3 regions of the Streptomyces sp. NPDC058691 genome follow, and region 1 is predicted to be linked to each of the others. Evidence: riboswitches for the same ligand, from Rfam matches in the RefSeq annotation. Region 1 holds a riboswitch; each other region holds the start of a gene.
The links. A riboswitch is a leader RNA that binds a small molecule or an ion and turns the genes downstream of it on or off. The one in region 1 is predicted to bind S-adenosylmethionine.
Positions count from the first base shown of each region.

Region 2: it holds a riboswitch for S-adenosylmethionine, as region 1 does, so the genes downstream of both, ACFWVC_RS17230 (glutathione S-transferase C-terminal domain-containing protein) here and ACFWVC_RS27940 (aminotransferase class V-fold PLP-dependent enzyme) in region 1, are expected to answer to the same signal.
Region 3: it holds a riboswitch for S-adenosylmethionine, as region 1 does, so the genes downstream of both, thrC (threonine synthase) here and ACFWVC_RS27940 (aminotransferase class V-fold PLP-dependent enzyme) in region 1, are expected to answer to the same signal.

Region 1 covers NZ_JBHXSO010000045.1:56,779-62,619, forward strand. The annotation lists gene ACFWVC_RS27930 (rhomboid family intramembrane serine protease) at 1-169, shown strand, start outside; gene ACFWVC_RS27935 (Lrp/AsnC ligand binding domain-containing protein) at 166-447, shown strand; gene ACFWVC_RS27940 (aminotransferase class V-fold PLP-dependent enzyme) at 484-1,815, opposite strand; SAM riboswitch class IV at 1,970-2,086, opposite strand; gene trpD (anthranilate phosphoribosyltransferase) at 2,231-3,295, opposite strand; gene ACFWVC_RS27950 (cytochrome bc complex cytochrome b subunit) at 3,435-5,072, opposite strand; gene ACFWVC_RS27955 (Rieske 2Fe-2S domain-containing protein) at 5,069-5,841, opposite strand, start outside.
Region 2 covers NZ_JBHXSO010000021.1:89,958-95,798, forward strand. The annotation lists gene ACFWVC_RS17215 (ABC transporter substrate-binding protein) at 35-1,066, opposite strand; gene ACFWVC_RS17220 (amino acid ABC transporter ATP-binding protein) at 1,118-1,894, opposite strand; gene ACFWVC_RS17225 (amino acid ABC transporter permease) at 1,891-2,916, opposite strand; SAM riboswitch class IV at 3,537-3,645, shown strand; gene ACFWVC_RS17230 (glutathione S-transferase C-terminal domain-containing protein) at 3,887-4,714, shown strand; gene ACFWVC_RS17235 (cupin domain-containing protein) at 4,812-5,318, opposite strand; gene ACFWVC_RS17240 (RrF2 family transcriptional regulator) at 5,455-5,841, shown strand, end outside.
Region 3 covers NZ_JBHXSO010000010.1:81,516-87,356, forward strand. The annotation lists gene ACFWVC_RS09775 (ubiquitin-like small modifier protein 1) at 1-47, opposite strand, end outside; gene thrC (threonine synthase) at 91-1,383, opposite strand; SAM riboswitch class I at 1,402-1,529, opposite strand; gene ACFWVC_RS09785 (glucosyl-3-phosphoglycerate synthase) at 1,687-2,658, shown strand; gene ACFWVC_RS09790 (trehalose-6-phosphate synthase) at 2,933-4,393, shown strand; gene ACFWVC_RS09795 (TetR/AcrR family transcriptional regulator) at 4,413-5,000, opposite strand; gene ACFWVC_RS09800 (RNA polymerase sigma factor) at 5,187-5,795, shown strand; gene ACFWVC_RS09805 (CU044_5270 family protein) at 5,792-5,841, shown strand, end outside.

The DNA.
Region 1 (5,841 bases):
CGTGCTGCAGTCCCTGGCCGGGCAGGCCCAGCAGTCCGGCCCGGGCGTGGCGTACCTGGCGCACATCACCGGATTCCTCTTCGGCTTCCTGTGCGCCTGGGGGTGCTACCGGGCAAGGCCTAAGCTTGAGCCCGCACCCAGGGCGACCCAAGGAGACCTACAGCCGTGATCACCGCGATCGTGCTCATCAAGACCAGCGTCGACCGGATCCCCGAGATCGCGCAGTCCATCGCGGCGCTCGACAGCGTCAGCGAGGTCTACTCCGTCACCGGGACCTACGACCTGGTCGCCATGGTCCGGGTCGCCCAGCACGACCAGCTCGCGGACGTCATCCCCGGCCGCATCAGCAAGATCCCCGGCGTCGAGGCCACCGACACCCACGTGGCCTTCCGCACGTACTCCCAGCACGACCTCGAAGCCGCCTTCGCCATCGGTCTCGACTCCTAGGGACTCCGGCCGGCAGGGCCTCGCCCCGGCGCGCCGCTACGCGGGGACGCAGCGGCCGTTCTCGGTGCGGTAGCGCCACCGCGCGCCGTCGGTGACGAGCGTACGGACGGCGTCGAGGAAGCGGTCGACGTGCTCGTCGGGGGTGCCCGCGCCGAAGGAGACGCGGACGGCGTTGAGCGTGGTGTCGCCCCCGCAGTCCCCCGGTTCCGTGTGGTCGCCGAGCAGCGTGCGGACGAGCGGGTGGGCGCAGAACAGTCCGTCGCGGACGCCGATGCCGTACTCGGCGGAGAGGGCGGCGGCGAAGTGAGAGCTGTTCCAGCCGTCGACGACGAAGGACAGGACGCCGACGCGGGGGGCGTCCTCGCCGAACAGGGACAGCACGCGGACCTGCGGGATCCCGGCGAGCCCCTCGCGCACCCGGGCGACCAGCGCCTGCTCGCGCTCGACGAGGCCGTCGAAACCCGCCTCGCGCAGGGCCCGGCAGGCGGAGGCGATGGCGTAGACCCCGATGACGTTGGGCGAGCCGGCCTCGTGGCGGGCCTCCGTGGTGTGCCAGTCCACCTCGACGCCGCCGTCCTCGCGGCGGGCCACGCGCCGGGAGGCGCCGCCTCCCGCGAGGTAGGGCTCGGCCTCGCGGAGCCAGTCGGCGCGGCCGGCCAGGACGCCGGACCCGAAGGGCGCGTAGAGCTTGTGCCCGGAGAAGGCCACCCAGTCCACGTCGAGTCCGGCCACGTCGACCGGGTGGTGCGGCGCGAGCTGCGCCGCGTCGAGGACGATGCGCGCGCCGTGCGCGTGGGCGGCCGCCGCCAGCTCGCGGACCGGCCAGAGCTCTCCGGTCACATTGGACGCACCCGTCACACAGACCAGCGCCGGCCCTTCCGTCTCGCGCGCGGCCAGCGCCCGTTCCAGCACGGCCACGGCCTCCGCGGGGGTCCGGGGCGCGCTCAGGTAGGTGACATCGCCGTCCCGCCAGGGCAGCAGCGAGGCGTGGTGCTCGGTCTCGAAGACGAAGACCCGGGTCCCGTCCGGCACGACGGAGGCCAGCAGGTTGAGCGAGTCCGTGGTCGACCGGGTGAAGACCACCTGGTCGTCCGCCCGGCAGCCGAGGAACGCGGCCACCTCCGCGCGGCTCTGCTCGAACAGGTCCGTCGACAGCTGCGACAGGTACCCCGCGCCCCGGTGCACGCTGCCGTAGTAGGGCGCGTAGGCGGCCACGTCGTCCCACACCCGCTGGAGCGCGGGCGCGCTCGCGGCGTAGTCGAGCGCGGCGTAGGCGACCTCGCCGCCGGTGACGAGCGGGACGAGGACGTCGCGGCCGAGGACGGGGAGCGGAGTGGCGCGGACGGTGGCAGCGGGGTGCACGGACATGGCGAAGTCTCCTGTGGGCAGGGGGAAGCGACGGGGCGTCAGGGATGACGGGAAAGCCCTCGGGACACCGGGCGGCACACAAGGCACGCCCGGGGAGGGTGGAAAGGGGCCTTCGGGCCCTAGCGCATTCGCTTGCTCATGGAAGAACTCCTCATGACCGCGCTTGCCGCAGACCTCGCTGCCTGCGGCCTGGTCATCACCCGGGGCACCCCGCCACGGAAGGAGGGTTGCCGGACAGCGGGCCGGGGCCGTGTCGCTGTCACTCGTGACCTGCGCAGCATCCTGCCACAGACCTCCGGCGCCGCAAGTCGCGGTCCGCATCCCGGACATCGCGCACCGGCGGCCCCGGGTACGGCGGGGACACGGAAGGGCCGGGGCGCCCGGCCCCGGCCCTTCCGTGTGAACGTCCGCGCGACTAGGAGTTGGTGGCCGCCGCCCACCGCTCCAGCGTCTTCGCGGCCGCGCCCGAGTCGATGGACTCCGCCGCCCGCGTCATCCCGGCGGCGATGCGGTCGGTCAAGGTGCCCTCCGCGGGCTCCAGCGCCACCAGTGCGGCAGCGGAGTTGAGCAGGACGGCGTCCCGCACCGGGCCCGTCTCGCCGGCCAGCAGCCGGCGCGCCACGTCGGCGTTGTAGGCCGCGTCGGCGCCCCGCAGCGCCTCGACCGGGACCAGCTCGATGCCGACGTCGCGCGGGTCGAAGGAGACCTGTTCCACGGCCCCGTCCCGCACGATCCACACCTGGGAGGTGGCCGTGACCGTCAGCTCGTCCAGTCCGTCGTCACCGCGGAACACCAGCGCGGAGGTGCCCCGCCGCGCCAGCACACCCGCGATCAGCCCGGCCATCCGGGTGTCGAAGCAGCCGACCGCCGACGCCCCGACCCGGGCCGGGTTGGTCAGCGGGCCGAGCATGTTGAAGGAGGTCGGGATCCCCAGGTCGCGCCGTGCCGAGGCGACGTAGCGCATCGCGGGGTGGAACTTGGCCGCGAAGCAGAAGGTGATGCCGGTCTCCTCGGCCACCCGGGCGACGCGGTCGGGCGACAGGTCCAGGTTGATGCCCAGCTTCTCCAGCACGTCGGAGGCGCCGCTGGCGCTGCTGGCCGCGCGGTTGCCGTGCTTGACGACCTTGGTCCCGGTACCGGCGATGACGATGGCGGACATCGTCGAGATGTTGACGGTCCTGGCCCGGTCGCCGCCGGTGCCCACGATGTCGACTGCGGGCCCGGGGATGTCGAGCGGCAGCGCGTGCGCGTACATCGCCTCGACGAGGCCGGTGACCTCTTCGACGGTCTCGCCCTTGGCCCGCAGGGCCACCATGAAACCGGCGATCTGGGCGTCGGAGGCCCCGCCGCTCATGATGCGGTCCATCGCCCACGCCGTCTCCGCGCTGCTCAGGTCCTTCCCCGCCAGCAGCGTCGCCAGTATCTCGGGCCAGGAGCGATCCGCCGCGGTGTCGCCTCCAGCGGGGTTCACAACGCTCATGGTCCACACTCCGGGTGGTCTGACGTGCAATGGATGGTCCTTCGGCCCCAGCCTATCGGCGCGGGGGAACGGGAAAGGGCCCCGTCCACCGGATGAACTCCGGCGAACAGGGCCCTGCCCGGTGGCACAGCGTCGGGGATCAGTGGTGGCCGTGGCCGCTCGTGATCTCCTCGTACTCCTCGGCCGACGGCTTGGGGATCTGGGTCCCCTCGCCGTAGTAGCCGCGCGACAGCTTCGCGCGCAGTCGCGTGGTGAGGCCGACCTTCTTCTCCACGCCGTTCTCGTCCGTCTCCGGGCCGATGTCCAGCGGCTTGGGCTGCTCGTGCGAGGTGAGCGTGAACAGCCTGGACTGCTCGAGCGGCTCGTGGATCTCGATGAACTCGCCGTGCGGCAGCCGCTTGATGATGCCGGTCTCGCGGCCGTGCAGCACGTTGTCGCGGTCGCGCCGCTGCAGGCCCAGGCAGATCCGCTTCGTGATGAAGAAGACCAGGACCGGCAGGACGAAGAAGGAGATCCGGACCACCCAGGTGATCGCGTTGATCGACAGATGGAAGCGGGTGGCGAAGAGGTCGTTGCCGCCACCGACCAGCAGGATCAGGTAGAGGCTGATCCAGGCCGCGCCGATGCCGGTGCGGACCGGGCGGTTGCGCGGGCGGTCGAGCAGGTGGTGCTCGCGCTTGTCACCGGTGACCCACGACTCCAGGAACGGGTAGGCGCCCATGAAGCCCAGGACCAGCGGGAAGACCACCAGCGGGATGAACACACCCAGCACGAGCGTGTGGCCCCACAGGCTGATCTCCCAGCCCGGCATGATGCGGATCAGGCCCTCGGAGAAGCCCATGTACCAGTCGGGCTGCGCGTCGGTCGACACCTGGTCCGGCCGATAGGGGCCGTAGGACCAGACCGGGTTGACGGACACCAGCGCGGACATGGCCGCGATGACGCCGAAGACCAGGAAGAAGAAGCCGCCCGCCTTGGCGGTGTAGACCGGCAGCAGCGGCATGCCGACCACGTTCTTCTCGGTCTTGCCGGGGCCGGGGAACTGCGTGTGCTTGTGGTAGAAGACCAGGATCAGGTGGGCCACCAGCAGGCCCGCCATGATGCCCGGGATCAGCAGCACGTGGATCGTGTAGAACCGCGGCACGATGTCGTGCCCTGGGAACTCCCCGCCGAAGAGGAAGAACGACAGGTACGTGCCGACGATGGGCACGGACAGGACCGCGCCCTCCATGAAGCGGATACCGGTACCCGACAGCAGGTCGTCCGGCAGCGAGTAGCCCATGAAGCCGTCGAACATGCCGAGGAACAGCAGCAGGAAGCCGAAGAGCCAGTTGATCTCGCGCGGCTTGCGGAAGGCGCCGGTGAAGAAGACGCGCATCATGTGCACGAGCATCGCGGCCACGAAGACGATGGCCGCCCAGTGGTGGATCTGGCGGACCAGCAGACCGCCGCGCACGTCGAAGCTGATGTGCAGCGTCGACGCGTACGCCTCGGACATCCTGATGCCCTGCAGCGGCGTGTAGGAGCCGTCGTAGACGACCTCGTTCATCGCCGGGTGGAAGAACAGCGTCAGGTAGACACCGGTCAGGATGACGATGATGAAGCTGTAGAGGGAGATCTCGCCCAGCATGAAGGACCAGTGGTCCGGGAAGATCTTCCGCATGTTGGCCTTGGCCAGGCTGTAGATGCCCAGCCGGCCGTCGGCCCAGTCGGCGACACGCTCACCGGCGGGCGCCTTGCCGCGCGGCTTGCCGCTCGCGCTCTCGTTGGTAGTCATCCACGCTCCCAGAAGGCAGGGCCCACGGGCTCTTCGAAGTCGCCGAGCGCCTCGAGGTAGCCCTCGTCGTTCACGCTGATCCGCAGCTGCGGCAGGGCGTGACCCGCCGGGCCGAAGATCACCCGCGCACCGTCGGACAGGTCGAACGTCGACTGGTGGCAGGGGCAGAGCACGTGGTGCGTCTGCTGCTCGTACAGGCTGATCGGGCAGCCGACGTGGGTGCAGATCTTGGAGTAGGCGAGGATGCCCTGGTGCGCCCACTCGCGCGCCCGCTTGTCCTTGATGTCGTCCGGCGCGATGCGCACGATCATCAGGGCCGCCTTGGCGATCTGCTCCTGGAAGTCCTCCTGGTCCTCCTCCAGCCCCTCGGGCACGGCGAAGGTCAGGGAACCGACGGCGACGTCCTCGGGACGCAGCGGCTGGTTCGTGTTCTGGTTGACCAGCAGCTTGCCCTTGGCCCACAGGGTGTGCCGGAGCTTCTGCTCCGGCAGCGGGCCGAGGTCGCGCAGCAGCATGACGCCGGACAGCGGGACCAGGGTGAGCGCGCCGAGCATGGTGTTGCGGATCAGCTTGCGGCGGCCGAGCTGGCTCTCCCTCGCGCCGTCGCCGAAGTCGCGCATCACCTGGGCACGGGTCTCCGGGTCGGCGGAGATCGGGTGCCGCTCGGCCGGGCGCTCGGTGTCGTCCATCAGGGTGCGGGCCCAGTGGACCGCGCCGGCGCCGATGGCGAAGAGCGAGACGCCCAGCGTCATGCCCAGCGCGAAGTTGA
Region 2 (5,841 bases), on a different contig from region 1:
TACGGTCGTACGTGGCGTGAGGACTGACGAAACGTCAGGAGTTGTCGAGCGGCAGTCCGGGCGGGTTGACCTCCGAGGTGGCGACGGCCTCGTTGGACAGGTTCCAGGCGCTCAGCCACTTGGCGTACTGGCCGTTCTCGATCAGATGGTTGATCGCGGCCGCGACCGGCTTCGCCAGGCCGCTGTCCTTCTTCGCGGTCGCGGCGATCAGGCCCTGCAGACTCGCGCCCGCGCCGGAGAACTTGCCCGCGTTGCGGGTGGGGTTGGGCGTGGTCGCGTCCTGGGTGATGTGGTACGCGATGCCGGGGTTGGGGCCGAAGTAGGCGTCGATCTTCTTGCCGGTGAGCGCCAGATAGGTGCTGTTGTTGTCGGGGAAGTACTTGACGGTGAGTTTCTTGCCCTCCCCTTGGAGTTTCTTCCGCCACTCCAGGAGGATCTTCTCCTGGTTGGTGCCGGCGCCGACGGCGACGGTCTTCCCGGCGAGGGTCCGGTAGTCGTCCGCGAAGTTCCAGGTGCTGTCCTTCAGCACCTCGAAGGCCAGGTTGTCCTCACGGTAGGAGGCGAACTCGTACTTGCGCTTGCGCTCCTCGGTGTCCGTGACGTTGGAGAAGGCCACGTCGACCTTGCCGCTGTCGATGCCGACGAAGAGGTTCTCCCACGTCGAGTTCTTCACCACGGGCTTGAGCCCGAGCACCGCGGCCACCAGCCGGCCGAGGTCGGGTTCCGCACCGGTGAGGGTCTTCTGGTCGCTGCCGACGTAGGCCAGCGGCGGGAAGCCGGCGGGCAGCGCGCCGAGGCCGATGACCAACTCCCCCTTGGCGGCGATGGACTTGGGCAGGCCCGCGCTGATGGCCTTCACCTCGGCCACCTTCAGCGTGGTCTCCTGGGCCGCGCCGTTGGACAGGCTGCCCACGGTGACCGTGCCGGCGGACGAGGAGCCCGCGCCGGTGGTGGCGGAGGCGCTGCTGTCGCCCCCGCAGGCGGCGAGGCCGCCGGCGAGGAAGGCGAGGGCGGTGGTGGCCGTGAGGGTGCGGATGAGTCTGCGGCGAAAATGAAGGGTACGCATGGCCGTCTCCTGGTTCGTGGGTCGGTTGTCCGGGCGAAACGGAGGAGCGGGTCAGAGCACCTTGCTCAGGAACTCCCTGGTCCGCTCGTGCCGGGGCTGGTTCAACACCTCGTCGGGCGGGCCCTGTTCGACGATCCGGCCGTCGTCGATGAAGACGATCCGGTCGGCGACCTCCCGGGCGAAGCCGATCTCGTGGGTCACGATGACGAGGGTGGTGCCGCTGGTGGCCAGATCCTTGATGACGGACAGCACCTCGCCGACCAGTTCGGGGTCCAGCGCGGAGGTGGGCTCGTCGAAGAGGATGACGCCGGGGCGCAGCGCGAGGGCCCGGGCGATGGCCACCCGCTGCTGCTGACCGCCCGACAACTGCCGTGGGTAGGCGTCCGCCTTGTCGGCGAGCCCCACCCGGCCGAGCAGGGTACGGGCCAGTTCCCTGGCCTCCGGCTTGCGCAGCCGGCCTGTCGCCACCGGCGCGGCGGCCACGTTGTCCAGCACGGTCAGGTGCGGGAAGAGGTTGAAGTTCTGGAAGACGAAGCCGATCCGGCTGCGCTGGGTGAGGATGACGCGCTCGCTCAGCTCCTTGAACCGCTCGCCGTGCCTGCGGACTCCGATCGGCTCACCGTTCAGGCTGACATGGCCGATCTCGGGCTTCTCCAAGTGGTTGATCACGCGCAGCAGCGTGGACTTGCCGGAACCTGAGGGCCCGAGGATGACGGTGACCTCCCCGGGCCGGACCGTCAGACTCACGCCGTCCAGCACCCGGTGGGTGCCGTACCACTTGTGCACGTCGTGGACCTCCACCGCGGCGGGCTGTATGCCGGTGGTCATGGGGTGGTCTCCGTCCGGATCCGGGTCCGCAGGTCGCCCAGGGCGGCCCGCAGTCTCTGTGCGGGAGTCGGCGGGACGGTCCGCAGCGCGCCCCGCGAGTAGTACCGCTCCACGTAGAACTGGACGACGGAGACGACGCTGGTGAGGATCACGTACCAGATGGTGGCGACCAGCAGCAGCGGCACGATGTCGCCGGGGTAGGTGCTGCCCATGCTCTGCACCGAGCCGAACAGGTCGAGCAGCGAGACGTAGAAGACCAGCGAAGTGCCCTTGATCAGGCCGATCAACTGGTTGACGTAGTTGGGGACGACGGACCGAAGGGCCTGGGGAAGGATGATCCTGGCGAACTGGTAGCGCTTGGGCAGTCCGAGCGCCGAGGCCGCCTCGTGCTGGCCCTGGTCCACCGAGAGGATGCCGGCGCGCACCACTTCCGAGGCGTAGGCGGCTTCGTTGAGGCTGAGGCCGATCACGGCGACGACCATGTCGGTGGCGAGCCGGGACTCGTCGAAGGTGAGGAACGCCGGGCCGAAGGGTACGCCGAGGCTCAACGTGCGGTACAGCGCGCTGAAGTTGTAGAGGAACAGCAGCACGACGATGAGCGGGATCGACCGGAACAGCCAGGTGTACGTCCAGCTGACGGCGCGCAGCACGGGGCTGCTGGAGAGCCTGGCCAGCGCGAGGACGATGCCTCCGAGCAGACCGAGCACCGCACTGTACGCCGCCACCTCCAGGGTGATCAGCAGACCGTCGACGATCACCGGCCGTACGAACCAGTACCCGAAGCGGTCCCACTGGAAGAAGGGGTTGGTGAGCAGGCCGTGCCCGATCTGGGCGACCAGCACCAGCACGATCGCCGTGGCGATCCACCGGCCTGGGCGGCGCAGGGGCAGCACCCGCTGTGCGGCCAGGGGCCGGGGTCCGGGCTCACGCACCTCGTCGGGCACCTCGTCGGGCACCTTGGCCGGCGCCCGGTCCTGGGGCGCCGAGCGGGCGGACACGGCGGTGCCGGGGGGTTCACTCATCAGGAGGCTCCAGCGGATGGGCGCACCCCGGTCGCGCAGGCGACGGTGGACCGGCCGGGCGCGGGAGCGGCCCGGCGGTACGGGGTGCGGGGACGAGCGGAACGGGGCCGAACAGGCGGGCACGCCCGCCGCGTCAGCGGGGGGTGCCGGCGTTCAGGAAGGGACCGTCAGCCTTGACAGAGCGCGCGACAGGACGCGGAACACGCGCTACACAGCGCGCTGCTGACGCCGGCCAGACCGACGGGCCGCTGCGTGTACGCCGGGACGAGGCCGTGGCGCCGCCACGCTGCCGTCCCCGGGATCGCGTACATCGCCGTCACCGTCACCGTTCCGCCCCGCGGGGGCCTCGCGCCTGCCGACCGTCGTCCGGTCCGGCCGTCATCCGGGACACCCCATCGCTGTGCGGGGGTTGCCACCGACCGGCCGAGGCCGGTCCGCCGCTGACATCCGGGACCGTTCTGCGGCGTAAGTTAGACACGGGCCGCGGGGAATGTCAACGACGCCGTCTCACATGCCGGATGCCGCCGTGAGACGCGCAACGCCTTCTTGACGCGCCGGGTTTGCCGGCCCAACACTGATGGGAACGGTCACGATTGTCAGCGCCCGCGGTGCCGTGTTCCGGCTCCGTGGGTCATCGGCCCCGGCCCGCTGACCGGCAACCCTCACATCGCGGTGGGGTGCCCCGGGTGACGACCGGGTCCCGCCGGCGCGGCGGGTCAAGCGCGGTCCCGCGTCTCGCGGGCCCCGAGCCGGGGAGGCGGACATGTCCAGGGCACGATCCGCTCTCCTCACCCGTCGGCTGCACATCGACTTCCTGCGCGTCTGCAGCGCCTTCGGCACGGCCGGCTGACCCCGACGAGTCCCCGCCCGTACCGACTCAGGGGCCAGGTGCGACCAGGCACAGGGCCTTCAGCCGTTCCGCCGCCGGTGCCCGAGGGCAACCGGGGGCCCACCATGCCCTGGAGAGTGCATGCCCGAGACGATCTCGCGCGATTCCGGCTCCGCGCCGCTCCGCGATCTCAGCTTCCGCACGTCCTGTACCGCGCTGCCGCGCACGTCCCGTCCGGACCGCTTCCGCAGCCGGATCGGTGCCGACGCCGCCGGCGGCTTCTACCCGGCCCCGCGCCGCTACGAGCTGTTCCTCTCGGCGCGATGCCCGCAGTCACGGCGGGTCTCCGTCACCCTCGACCTGCTCGGACTGCGGGACTCCATCGTCACGACGCTCGTTCCGCCGGCGTCCCCCGACGCCGCGGACGCCACCGACACCACCGCCACCGCCGCACTGACGCCGTTGCTCAGGGCCTACGAGGCCACCTGGCACGGCTACGACGGACCGCTCACCGTGCCCGCCCTGTGCGACCGGTGGACCGGACGCGTCGTCAGCAACCACACCCCTGACATCCTCCGCGATCTCGCGGGCCGCCTCGGCGACGCGGCGCGCGGACCCGTGCCCGTCCTGTGCCCCCCGGCCCTGGCCGGCGAGATCGAGGCCGTCCAGGACTTGGTGGAGGAGGACGTCATGTGCGCCGCGGAACAGGCCGCCGCGGCCCCGGCGGCGGCGGACCGCGCGAAGTCCCTGGAGAGGCTGCGCACGGCGCTCGGCCTGCTGGAGCGCCGACTGGCGTGCGGGCCGCACGTTCTGGGCGAGCGGCTGACCGCGGCGGACGTCGATCTGTGGGTGGCCCTGACCGACCTGGCGGAGGGTGTGCTCTCCCCGTACGACGGCCTCACGGCCTATGTGCGCCGGCTCGCGCAGCATCCGGCCTTCCGCGTCCCGCACGGTCACCCCGGCCGCTGAGGTCGCGCGTCCCGGCAAGGCAGCGCGGACGTCCGCCCCTCCCGTACGAGGAGGGGCGGACGTCCGCGCTGTCCCGAGTCCTGGAGTCCCCGGCGCCTCAGGCCTCCTCGGCCGGAAGGGCGTACAGCCCGGGCAGGTTGACCACGATCGCCTCCTGGGTGCTGCGGGCGATGACGACCACGGCCTCCTCCGCGGGGTCCGGGTTCTCCTCCCGGTGCGGCACGAACGGCGGGACGAAGATGTAGTCGCCCGGCGAGGTGCGCAGTCGCACCTCCTCGGGCTCCCGACCGGAGTCGTCGAGGAAGACGAACTCGGGGTGTCCGCTCACCACGTAGATGGCGGTCTCGGACTCGCCGTGATGGTGGTCGGACGACGACGTCGCGGGGGCCACATGGGTCTGGCCCATCCACAGCCTCTCGGAACCCACCGTCTTCCCGCTGACGGCGGCGAACCTGCGCATGCCGCCGGTCTGCGCGGTCCCGTCGTCCAGGGAGTCCGCGCGGATGTGGTGGAGCCGGGAGCGCAGGGGCGCCGCCCCGTGCCCGGGGGTGTCGGGGAGATGGGGGTGAAAGCCCTCACCGGGGTTCGTCAACGGCTCGCTCATGCCGGGACGGTAGAGCTGTCCCGAAAAGGATGTCAAGAAGTGTCCATTGCCCTTCACCTGCGGCAACACTGCCGCAATGAGGCGAGGGAGCGGCAGGAGCCCTGGCCGGGAAAGCCAGTTCGTGCATGATGTGACCATGCATATCTCCGCGAAGGCGGACTACGCCACGCGCGCACTCCTGGAGCTCGCCTGTGAGCCGGCCCGGCCCCTGACGTGCGAAGCCATCGCCTCCTCGCAGCAGATCCCCTTCCGGTTCCTGAAGTCCGTCGTCGGCGAGCTGCGGAAGGCCGGGCTGGTGCGCAGTCAGCGCGGCTGCGAAGGCGGTTACTGGCTCGGCCGCCCCGCCGGCGAGATCACCCTCCTGGACGTCGCGCTCGCCGTCGACGGCGAGTTGATCACTTTGCGGGGCGAGCCGCCGGCCGGGCTCGACTACCCCGGCGCCGCCTCGGGGCTGCCCGGTGTGTGGCGCCAGGTCGAGGCGAGTGCGGCGGCGATCCTCGGCGGGGTGACCCTGCTGTCGCTG
Region 3 (5,841 bases), on a different contig from region 1:
CCGGTGTAGGGCCGAAGGATGGTGGGAATGCGGACGTTCGCGCTCATGATGCGGGGTTCACCTTCGATCTGGGACGGTCGGCGATCGGGGTCAGCCGGCCAGGCCGGCGGCACGGAACGCGTCGACGCTCGGGCGGATGGTGGCCGTGGGGCGGGAGGTCGCGGCGACGGCGTCCAACGTCTTCAGCCCGTCACCGGTGTTGAGGACGACCGTCTCGGCGGCCGGGTCCAACTGCCCGCTCTCGATCAGCTTCTTCAGGACGCCGACGGTCACGCCGCCCGCCGTCTCCGCGAAGATGCCCTCGGTGCGGGCGAGCAGCTTGATGGCGTCCACGATCTGCTCGTCGGTGACGTCCTCGACCGCGCCGCCGGTGCGCCGGGCGATGTCCAGCACGTAGGGGCCGTCCGCCGGGTTCCCGATGGCGAGGGACTTGGCGATCGTGTTCGGCTTCTGCGGGCGCACGACGTCGTGCCCGGCCTTGTAGGCGGTGGACACGGGGGAGCACCCCTCGGCCTGGGCGCCGTAGATGCGGTACGGCTTGTCCTCCACCAGGCCGAGCTTGATCAGCTCCTGCAGCCCCTTGTCGATCTTCGTCAACTGGGAGCCGGAGGCGATCGGGATGACGAGGTTGTCCGGCAGGCGCCAGCCGAGCTGCTCGCAGATCTCGTACGCGAGCGTCTTGGAGCCCTCGCCGTAGTAGGGGCGGAGGTTGACGTTGACGAAGCCCCAGCCCTCGCCGATCGGGTCGCCGATCAGCTCGCTGCAGAAGCGGTTGACGTCGTCGTAGTTGCCCTCGATGCCGACCAGTTCACCGCCGTAGACGGCGGCCATGACGACCTTGCCCTCCTCCAGGTCGTGCGGGATGAACACGCAGGACCGGAAGCCGGCGCGGGCCGCCGCGGCGCCGACCGCGCCCGCGAGGTTGCCGGTGGAGGAGCAGGACAGGGTGGTGAGGCCGAAGGTGCGGGCGGCCTCCAGGGCGATGGCGACGACGCGGTCCTTGAAGGAGTGCGTGGGGTTGCCGGAGTCGTCCTTGATGTGCAGGCCGCCGGTGACGCCCAGTTCGCGGGCGAGGTTGTCGGCCTTGACCAGCTTGGTGAAGCCGGGGTTCAGATTGGGCTTGGAGGCCACGTCGGCGGGGACGGGCAGCAGCGGCGCGTAGCGCCAGATGTTGTTCGGCCCGGACTCGATGCGCTTGCGGAGCGTCTCGGGATCGCCGGCGGGGAGGTCGTAGGCCACTTCGAGCGGCCCGAAACAGATCTCGCAGGCGAAGACCGGGCTCAGCGGGAAGCGTTCGCCGCACTCGCGGCAGGACAACGCGGAAGCGGGTCCGAAGGGGGAATCCGTGGACGCGACGTCGGTGACAACAGTCTGCGCAGCCATGTCAGGCGAGGCCCTTTCTCCTCATCTTCCTCACGGCGAATCTCGCCACGAGACGGAATTGGCACCTTCCCCACCTGGACCTCGCGGTCGGCGGGAGGGTTGCCGGGGCTTCAACGGGCCGTTCCCTCTGCCCCTCTGGATGAGCGGTATGGCACCGGGCCCAGGGCCCGTGCATTTGTCGGACGAGGCGCGATCACCGCGGACATACGATGGTCATGCCTCGTGTTCAAGACTGTAACCGACGACCTCGAACCTGGTCACAGGCCGTCCGTCCCTCGAGACGGGCAGAAACGGAGCAGCGCAGTGCTCGACGAGGTGGCCGGCTGGCTGCGGAGGCGGTCCTGGACCGCCGAGTGCCGCCCGCTGTCCCAGCTCCTCGCCGCGAAGCGGGCCGCGGGCCCGCGAGGGACGGTCAGCGTGGTGCTGCCCGCGCTCGACGAGGAGGCCACGGTCGGGGCGATCGTGGCGGAGATCCGCCGCGAGCTGATGTCCGAGGCCGTGCCGCTGGTCGACGAGCTCGTCGTGCTGGACTCCGGGTCCACGGACCGCACGGCCGCGGTCGCGGCGGAGGCGGGCGCGACGGTGGTCCACCGGGACGCGATCCTGCCGCGGCTGCCGGCCGTGCCCGGCAAGGGCGAGGTGCTGTGGCGCTCGCTGCTCGCGACGCGCGGCGAGATCGTCTGCTTCGTCGACGCCGACCTGCGGGAGTTCGACGCGCGCTTCGTCTCCGGGATCGTCGGGCCGCTGCTGACGGACGCGGGCGTCCAGTTGGTCAAGGCGATGTACGACCGGCCCCTGGAGACCGGTGGCACGGTGGTACCGGCGGGCGGCGGGCGGGTCACGGAGCTGGTCGCCCGGCCGCTGCTCAATCTGCACTGGCCGCAGCTCGCGGGCTTCGTGCAACCCCTCGGCGGGGAGTACGCGGCGCGCCGGTCGCTGCTGGAGCGGCTGCCGTTCCCTGTGGGGTACGGCGTCGAGCTGGGGATTCTCATCGACGCGCTCAACACGGTCGGGCTCGACGCGCTCGCGCAGGTCGATGTCGGGGTGCGGCACCATCGGCACCAGGACGGGCAGGCGCTCGGGCGCATGGCCGCGACGATCTACCGCACGGCGCAGACGCGGCTGGCGCGGGGGCATCTGGTGCGGCCCGTCCTGACGCAGTTCGACCGCACCGCGGACGGGGGCTTCGAGCCGCGCGTCCACGACGTCGTGACGGAGGAGCGGCCGCCGATGATCACGGTGCCGGAGTATGCGCGCCGCCGCGCTGTGGCGTGACGCTCCGCTTGGCGTTCGGGTGCGGGTGCGTTTGCGCTGGTCGCGCAGTTCCCCGCGCCCCTGTTGGGCTGCGGCCGGCTGCCCCGCGCGGGTACGTCGTGGCTGATCGCTAAGTTCCCCGCGCCCCTTACGAGGCACGCTGTCGCGCCGGGCACGGCGGCACCGCGACGCGCGCGGTTCGCCGCGGCCCTCATGGGGCACGCGGCGGCACCGGAACGCTCGGGTGGCGTAGCGCACACGTTTGCGGGTGGGGATGCGTGGCTAGGCTGGCCGCATGGTCGCATCGGATGGCGCGCGGGTTCTGGTGGCGTCGAATCGCGGGCCCGTCTCGTACAGCCTCAGGGAGGACGGGACGCTGGAGTCCCGCCGCGGGGGCGGCGGTCTCGTGTCGGGGCTGAGCGCGATCGGGCCGGACACGGACGCCGTGTGGGTGTGCGCAGCGCTCGGCGAGGGCGATCGCGCGGCCGTGCTGCGGACCCCGGAGCGGAGCGGGCGGCTGGCCGCGGAGGACACCGGTGACCAGCGGGTACGCATGCTGGACATCCCGGCGGACACGTTCGCGTCCGCCTACAACGGGATCGCGAACTCCGTGCTGTGGTTCGTGCACCACCTGCTCTTCCAGACGCCGCTGGAGCCCGTCTTCGACGAGGACTTCCGCGAGCAGTGGGCCGCGTACGTGGCGTACAACAGCGCCTTCGCGGACGCGCTGGCGGAGGAGGCCGGGGAGGGCGCGGCCGTCCTGGTGCAGGACTACCACCTGACGCTGGTGCCGCAGCTGCTCCGCTCGCGCCGCCCCGACCTGCGGATCGGCCACTTCTCGCACACGCCGTGGGCGCCGCCGGAGTACTTCCGGCTGCTGCCGGACGACGTGGCGGCCGAGGTGCTGACCGGCGTCCTGGGCGCGGACCGTGCGGCGTTCCTGACCCGGCGCTGGGCGGAGGCGTTCGCCGCGTGCTGCTCCGACGTGCTCGGCGCGACGGTCAGCCGGGACGACGGCGTGCTGACGGTGACGTACCAGGGCCGCACCACCCGGATCGGGGTGCACGGGCTCGGCGCCGACGCGGACTTCCTGCGGGAGCGGGCGCACCGCCCGGACGTGGAGGAGCGCCTGGCGGTGCTCCGGGAGGCCGTCGGCGGCCCGGACCGCAAGGTCATCGTCCGGGTCGACCGCACCGAGCTGTCGAAGAACATCGTGCGCGGCCTGCTGTCGTACGCGCAGCTGCTGCGCGACCGGCCCGAGTGGCAGGGCCGCGTGGTGCACGTCGCGTTCGCCTACCCCTCGCGCACCGACCTGGCGATCTACCGCGAGTACACCGACGAGGTCTCCGACCTGGCGGAGGAGATCAACGAGGAGTTCGGCACCCCGGGCTGGGAGCCGGTGATCCTGCACGTCAAGGACGACTTCGCACGCTCGCTCGCCGCGTACCGGCTGGCCGACGTGGCCCTGGTCAACCCGATCCGCGACGGTATGAACCTGGTGGCCAAGGAGATCCCGGTCGTCACCGACGACGGCGTCGCCCTGGTGCTGTCCCGCGAGGCGGGCGCCTACGAGGAGCTGGGCGACGACGCCTTCGTGGTCAACCCCTACGACATCCTGGCCACCGCCCGCGCGCTGCACCAGGCCCTCTCGGTCTCCCACGGGGAGCGCGCCGAGGCCACCAAGCGGCTGGCGGCGGCGGCCACCGCGCTGCCGCCGCACCAGTGGTTCCTGGACCAGCTCCGCGCCCTGGACTGATCGGTCGGGTCGGTCCGGGTCAGTCGGGCAGTACGACCGACTGGGCCGCCAGCAGGGTGCGGACCGTCGTGGTCACGGTGTCGGGCAGGGGCTCGTTGCGCACCGAGGCGTAGGACATGGCCCCGTCGAAGAACATGGCCAACTGCTCGGCGAGCAGAGCGGGTTCCGCGGCGCCGGCGGCGCGGGCCTGCTCGGTGAAGTACTCCTGCAGGCGCTCCTTGTAGGAGAGAGCCACACCGCGCATGGGATGCGCGGTGTCGGGGATCTCGGCCGCGGCGTTGAGCACCGGGCAGCCGCGGAAGCCGGGTTCGCCCGAGGCGCGCCGGGCCGCGGCGAAGACCTCGATCATCTTTTCGGCCGGTGACAGGCCGCTGTCCTCCGGCGGGATCAGCCCCGCCATGAAGCGGTCGGTGGCCAGCGGCAGATAGGCCGCGATCAGGTGGTCCTTGCTGGGGAAGCGCTGGTAGAGGCTGCGCTTGGACACCCCGGCCGACTCCGACACCAGGTCCACTCCCGTGGTGTTGATGCCCCTGGTGGTGAACAGGTCGCACGCGGCGGCGAGCACGCGCTCGCGGACGGCGTCCGGTGCCTTGGTGTCGATCGTCATGCGGCCAATGTAACGCGGGAGGCCGAGAGCAGGAAACAGATCGGTTTACCAGGTGTGCAGGTCCGGCGCGAACCGAACGGTCCCGCGAACCGGCCGGGCGGGCATTGAGAGACTGGGGCCGGCGTTGCGTTCTTCCATGTGACACACGTCACCGCGACGCGGGGCGGCGGCCGGACAGGAATTGACGTGGAGCTTTCACTGCGAGCCCGGGTGCGGGCCGGGGATCCGGCCGCGTTCGGCCGGCTCTTCGACGACCACGCGGGCGTGGTCTACCGCCACGCCGTGCGCGTGCTGGGCAACTGGGCGACGGCCGAGGACATCGTGTCGCTCACGTTCCTGGAGGCCTGGCGGACCCGGGAGCGCGTGCGCGTGGACGGCGGCAGCCTGCAGCCCTGGCTGCTGGGCATCGCGACGAATGTGATGCGCAACACGGCGCGCGCCGCCCGGCGCCACCAGGGGGCGCTGGCGCGACTGCCCCTGCGCGACGCGGTGCCGGACTTCGCGGACGAACTGGCGGACCGGCTCGCGGACGCGGAGCAGCTCGGTGCCGCCCGCCGGGCGCTGGAGCAACTGCGCCGGCCGGAGCGCGAGGTGTTCGCGCTGTGCGTGTGGGCGGGGCTGGACTCCGCCGCGGCCGCCGAGGCCCTGGACGTCACGGTCGGCACGGTCCGCTCCCGGCTGTCCCGGGCCCGGGCGCGGCTGCGGAAGCTGACGGAGTGCGAGCTGGCGCGGGGCCGGGCGGCCGCGGCCGCCACCGTCACCGCCGTCGACGGCGCCGGGAGGGAGGCCCGATGAACGAGCACGCCGAACCGGCCGGACCGCTGCCGCCGCCGGGTGACCC